Regions from separate parts of the Kribbella sp. NPDC049174 genome, predicted to be linked through region 2. Evidence: riboswitches for the same ligand, from Rfam matches in the RefSeq annotation. Region 2 holds a riboswitch; the other holds the start of a gene.
What was found. A riboswitch is a leader RNA that binds a small molecule or an ion and turns the genes downstream of it on or off. The one in region 2 is predicted to bind glycine.
Positions count from the first base shown of each region.

Region 1: it holds a riboswitch for glycine, as region 2 does, so the genes downstream of both, ACGFIF_RS20365 (L-serine ammonia-lyase) here and gcvP (aminomethyl-transferring glycine dehydrogenase) in region 2, are expected to answer to the same signal.

Region 1 covers NZ_JBICSZ010000003.1:643,097-646,273, forward strand. The annotation lists gene ACGFIF_RS20365 (L-serine ammonia-lyase) at 1-1,274, opposite strand, end outside; glycine riboswitch at 1,354-1,446, opposite strand; gene ACGFIF_RS20370 (DUF3817 domain-containing protein) at 1,444-1,797, opposite strand; gene ACGFIF_RS20375 (alpha/beta fold hydrolase) at 1,921-3,177, shown strand, end outside.
Region 2 covers NZ_JBICSZ010000001.1:1,161,432-1,164,608, reverse strand. The annotation lists gene gcvP (aminomethyl-transferring glycine dehydrogenase) at 1-2,025, opposite strand, end outside; glycine riboswitch at 2,098-2,186, opposite strand; gene ACGFIF_RS05355 (MerR family transcriptional regulator) at 2,313-2,927, opposite strand; gene ACGFIF_RS05350 (bifunctional nuclease family protein) at 3,124-3,177, opposite strand, start outside.

The sequences.
Region 1 (3,177 bases), on a different contig from region 2:
TCGAGGGTGACGACGTGGACGCCGTCACCGTGCATCGCCATCCGGGCCGCGTTGATCGCCTTCACCGACGCCATCGCGTTGCGTTCGATACACGGGATCTGGACCAGCCCGCCGACCGGGTCGCAGGTCAGGCCGAGGTTGTGCTCCATCGCGATCTCGGCCGCGTTCTCGACCTGGAGCGGCGTACCGCCGAGGACCTCGCACAGGCCGGCCGCGGCCATCGAGCAGGCCGAACCGACCTCGCCCTGACAGCCGACCTCGGCGCCGGAGATCGACGCGTTCTCCTTGTAGAGCACGCCGATCGCGCCAGCGGTCAGCAGGAATCGGACCGCGCCGTCGTCCGTCGCCCCCGGGACGAACCGCCGGTAGTAGTGCAGGACAGCGGGAATGATGCCCGCGGCACCGTTCGTCGGCGCGGTGACGATCCGGCCGCCGGACGCGTTCTGCTCGTTCACCGCGAGGGCGAACAGGTTGACCCAGTCCATCACCTTCAGCGGGTCGACCGACCACGGATCAGCGCTGAGCCGACGGTGCAGCGCGTGCGCCCGCCGCGGCACCTTCAGCCCGCCGGGCAGGATCCCCTCGGTCTCGCAGCCCTCGTGCACACAGTCCTGCATGACCTGCCAGATCCGCAGCAGCCCGTCGCGGATCTCGTCCTCGTCCCGCCAGGCCAGCTCGTTCGCGAGCATCACCTCGCTGATCGGCAGCTGCGACTCCCGGCACCGGTCCAGCAGCTCCGCACCGGTCGTGAACGGGTACTTCAACGGCGTCGTGTCCGGCACGATCCGGTCGCCGGCCGCCGCGGTCTCGTCGACCACGAACCCGCCGCCGACCGAGTAGTACGTGCGCTCCCGCAGTACCTCGCCGTCGGCCGTGCGGGCCGCGAACGTCATCCCGTTCGGGTGGTACGGCAACGCCTTGCGCCGGTGCATCACCAGGTCGGAGTTCTCGTCGAAGGCGATCTCGTGGGTGCCGGCCAGCAACAGCCGGCCGCGCTCCCGGATCGTCTCGACCCGCGCGTCGACGGAGTGGGTGACGACGGTCTCGGGGTCCTCACCCTCGAGCCCGAGCAGCACCGCCTTGTTGCTGCCGTGCCCGTGACCGGTCGCGCCGAGCGAGCCGAAGAGTTGCGCCTCGACCGTTGCCGTCCGGCCGAGCAGGCCGTCGGCGGCGAGGCCGAGGGCGAAGGTGCGGGCGGCACGCATCGGTCCCACCGTGTGGGAGCTCGAGGGGCCGATCCCGATACTGAACAGGTCGAAGACACTGATCGCCATCGTGTGGAGGTTCCTTCCGGTCGTCGTTGACCGTTTGGTGTCCTCCCCGCTCTGTCAGACGGACGTCTTCCAGAGGTGCCTCGCCCGCGCGGTGAAGGTGCCTGAGAGATTCTTGGGGAGAGTTGCTCCTACGGCGCCCGGGTCGTGCCCGGGACTCTCCCGCACGGGTTCATGCGGCTGTTGAGTTGACTGACGTCCGTGACGGTACGGCGGTGTCCCGGCCGCCGTCAATCCGGCCCGTCCGCACCGCCCAGATCTCGAAGAACCAGGTGAACAGCGGCGGAACACTCGCCGCCAGCGCGGCCAGCGTGACCGGCCAGGACCAGCGCAGCGGCCCACGCACCACCAGCACGGTGAGCACGTAGGCGATGAAGATGCCGCCGTGGATCGGGCCGAAGATCTTGACCCCGATCTCGTTGTCGGACAGCACGTACTTGAACAACATGCCGATCAGCAATCCGGTCCAGGAGATCGCCTCGGCGATCGCCACCCACCGGAACCACACCGCGTGCTTGGTAGTCATCAGCGACCGACCCTAACAAGTCCCCCAAGGACTGCCCGGGGTCGGCCGGGGGCTCGTCCCCGATGTGGCCGAGCAAACGGTTGCCGAGGATCGAGGGAGTTCCTCAGACAGGAGATCTTCCGTATGGAGTTCAGACAACGCGCTCTCGCTTGCGGTGTGGCGCTGGGCGTCGCGACCGCCGGACTCGCGACCCTCCCGGTGTCGGCGGCCGCGACCACTGCCCAGGTGCAGTGGACCGACTGCAAACCGGAGGGCAAGGACGACCCGAACGTCGTCAAGGGTTCGCAGTGCGCGACGCTGCAGGTACCGGTCGACTGGCGGAACCCGAACGGCCCCAGCTTCGGCCTCGCCATCGCCCGTCGTACGGCGAAGGTCCCGGGCGACCGCGTCGGTGTGCTGATGTGGGGCCCGGGTGGTCCTGGTGACTCCGGTGTCGACCGGGTCAAGACCGGGATGAGCCGGTTCAGCCAGAACCTGCAGAACCGGTTCGACGTCGTCAGTTTCGACCCGCGCGGGATCGCCCGCAGCAGCCCGGTGAAGTGCTCGGCCGCGCTGCTGGCCAGGCAGCCGTCGCCGGTCCCGAAGAGTCAGGCCGACTTCACCGCGACCATCCGCTACAACCGCGAACTGGCCGCGGACTGCCGCAAGAACACCGGCCCGGTGTACGACCACCTCGACACCTGGCAGACCGTGCGGGATGTGGACGCGATCCGGGCCGCGCTCGGGGAGTCGACGATCACGTTCCACGGCAGCTCGTACGGAACGCTGCTCGGCGGTCAGTACGCCGAGACCTACCCGAGCCGGATCCGCGCGATGGTGCTGGAGAGCGTGGTCGACCACAGCGCGCCATCGGCGAAGTCGTTCCTCGATGCCCAGGCATCCGCGGCCCAGGACTCGTTCGACGAGTTCGTGAAATGGTGCGACGCGGCAACGACCTGCTCACTGCACGGCCGCGAAATCCACGCTCTGTGGGCCGGCCTGCTCGCCCGGGCGGACCGCGGCGAGGTGCCCGATCCGCAGAAGCCGGACCTGCCGATCACGCCGTACTGGCTGAGCTTCAACGTCTTCCGCGCGCTCTACGGACCGCAGTGGCCGGCGTTGGCGGACACCTTGAAGAAGCTCGATGCGAGCGCCCCGCCGACCGGGCAGCCGCCGGTCCCGACCGGCCTGGCCTCGAACACTCTCGCGGTGTTCTGCCAGGACTGGAACCTTCCGGTCCGGAACTACCAGGAGTACGCCGGCCTGCTCAGCCGACTGGCCCGGAACAACCCGGACATGCGCTATCCCGGTCAGCTGATCGCCGTCTCGATGTGCCTCGGCATGCCGCCGGCGGACAACCCGCAGCACCGGCTGAAGGTGCACGGTCTGGACGAGGCGATC
Region 2 (3,177 bases):
GCCGAGCAGGGCGTTCAGGTTCGCGCCGTCGACGTACACCTGGCCGCCGTGGTCGTGGACGATCCGGCAGACCTCGGTGACGCTCTCCTCGTACACCCCGTGGGTGGACGGGTAGGTGATCATGATCGCGGCCAGCTTCGTCGCGTGCTCGGACGCCTTCGCGCGCAGGTCGTCCAGGTCGATGGTGCCGTCGTCGTTGCCCTTGACAACGACCACCTTCATCCCGGCCATCACCGCGGAGGCGGCGTTGGTGCCGTGCGCGCTGGCCGGGATCAGGCAGACGTTGCGGTCCTCGTCGCCCTGGGCCCGGTGGTAGCCGCGGATCGCGAGCAGGCCGGCCAGCTCACCCTGGGAGCCCGCGTTCGGCTGGATCGACACCTTCGCGTACCCGGTCACCTCGGCCAGCCAGCGCTCCAGCTGACCGATCAGCTTCACGTAGCCGGCCGCGTCCTCGATCGGCGCGAACGGGTGCAGGTCGGCGAACTCCGGCCAGGTGACCGGCTCCATCTCGGTGGTCGCGTTCAGCTTCATCGTGCACGAGCCGAGCGGGATCATGCCGCGATCCAGCGCGTAGTCCTTGTCGGACAGCTTGCGCAGGTACCGCAGCATCGCCGTCTCGGACCGGTGCGTGTTGAACACCGGGTGGGTCAGGTAGTCCGTCGTACGGCGGACTGCCTCGGGCAAGGCCGTCGTACCGAGTGCAGCGTCGTACCGGAGGTCGAAGGCGTCGCAGACCGAGCGCAGAGCGTGGGCGTCGGTCTTCTCGTCGCAGGAGATGCCGACGTGGTCGGCGTCGACGAGCCGGAGCCAGATGCCGTTCTGCCGGGCGGCGTCGACCACATCCGCGGCGCGGCCCGGGACGCGGGCGAGCACGGTGTCGAAGAAGCTGTCGTGGACGACCTCGACACCGCCTTCACGCAGCGACGCGGCCAGCTTGGCGGCGTAGTCGTGGACGCGCTCGGCGATCGCCTTCAGCCCGTCCGGGCCGTGGTAGACGGCGTACATCGACGCGACCACGGCCAGCAGCACCTGCGCCGTACAGATGTTGGACGTCGCCTTCTCGCGCCGGATGTGCTGCTCGCGGGTCTGCAGGGCGAGCCGGTACGCCGGCGCGCCGTCGGAGTCGACCGAGACACCGACCAGGCGACCCGGCAACGACCGCTCGAGGCCGGTGCGCACGGACATGAAGCCCGCGTGCGGACCGCCGTAGAACAGCGGTACGCCGAAGCGCTGCGACGACCCGATCACGATGTCGGCGCCGGCCTCACCCGGTGCCTCGAGCAACGTGAGCGCGAGTAGGTCCGACGCGACCGCGACCAGGGTGTCGCGCTCGTGCGCGGCGGCGATCAGCGGCTTCAGGTCGCGGACCACGCCGCCGGAGCCCGGGTACTGCACCAGGAAGCCGAAGAAGTCGCCCTCGGGCAGACCGTCGGTGGTGTCGGCGACCACGACCTCGATGCCGAGCGCCTCGGCCCTGGTCTGGACCACCGCGATGGTCTGGGCGAAGCAGTCCGCGTCGACCAGGAACCGATCCGACTTGCTCTTCTTGTTCGACCGGTGTGCCAGGGTCATCGCCTCGGCGGCCGCGGTGCCCTCGTCGAGCAGCGACGCGTTGGCCGTCGGCAGTCCGGTCAGGTCGGAGACGACCGTCTGGAAGTTCAGCAGCGCCTCGAGCCGGCCCTGGGAGATCTCCGGCTGGTACGGCGTGTAGGCCGTGTACCAGGCCGGGTTCTCGACCAGGCGGCGGACGATGACGGACGGGGTGAAGGTGCCGTAGTACCCCTGGCCGATCATCGAGGTGGCGACGTTGTTCCGGGCGGCGAGCTGACGGAGCTCGTGCAGCGCGTCCACCTCGGAGGCCGGGTCGGGCAGCCGGAGCGCCTCGGCGGACCGGATCGACGCGGGGACGGCGGCATCCACCAGCGCGTCGACGTCGGCGTACCCGAGCAGCTGGACCATCCGCGCGACCTCGTCCGGGCGCGGCCCGATGTGTCGGTCGGCAAAGATTGCAGAGAATTCGGTCATCGAGAGGCTCCGTTGCTGACTGTGCTACCGGTCGCCTCCCCCTCTGTCACGCGGTGCGCGCTCCAGAGTCGCCTGTGGCACTCGGTCCATGGGCCTGAGAGGTTCCGGGGAGGAATTGCCCCTTCGGCGCCCGGTCAACGGGTCTCTCCCGAATGCTGTGTACGGCTGCCTCCGAGGCTATCAGGAATCCCCGAACAGTTCGGGCAGGAGGTTCAGCCGCAACACAAAGGCGCCCACGCACCGCATCCTGATCGGCGGTGAGTGGGCGCGCAGTGCGGAGAGTGAGATCAGCCGGTCATCCGGGCGCGGCGGCGGGCGGCGAGCTCGTCGTTGGCGTGCTGGTCGCCGTCGTCGTGACCGTCGGCACGCTCGGTGGGGAGCTCGGACAGGGAGCCCTCGACCTCGCGCCAGACACCGCCGAGGGCGATACCGAACACGCCCTGGCCGCCGGCCAGCAGGTCGATCACCTCGTCCGGCGAGGTGCACATGTAGACCGAGGCGCCGTCGCTCATCAGGGTGATCTGGGTCAGGTCGTCGATCCCGCGCTTGCTCAGGTGCGCGATCGCGGTCCGGATCTGCTGCAGCGAGATCCCGGCGTCGAGCAGCCGCTTGATCACTTTCAGCAACAGAACGTCGCGGAAACCGTACAACCGTTGCGTCCCCGAGCCGGTGGCCGGGCGGACGGACGGGGAGACCAGGCCGGTGCGGGCCCAGTAGTCGAGCTGACGGTAGGTGATCCCGGCCGCGGCGCACGCCGTCGGACCGCGGAACCCGACGTCCTCCGGCATCGGCCGCAGGTCGTCGTCGAAGAGCAGACCCTGGACGCCGGCGGTAGCGGCCGCCTCGGCGTGCGCTTCGGACGTCGACTGCGCCGTCAGATCCGTGTCGCCGGTGCGTGTCACGCCTGAGCCTCCCTGGGTACCGACTGGAACGGGTCACATCCGTGGAGTGACAACACCCCACAACTCCTTCAAGGTAAGCCGCCGATCAGGGAGGGTCAACGATCACAGCCCTCCCCCGAGAGCGTGTCGCAATCCCGACCTCAATCGTTACCTGCCGTGGCTTGTACCAGACCGTTCAAATCTGCCCGGCAAACTGTCAGCTCTTGTCGAAGTCTTCCGGGGTCACCTGGTCGAGGAATTCACGGAACCG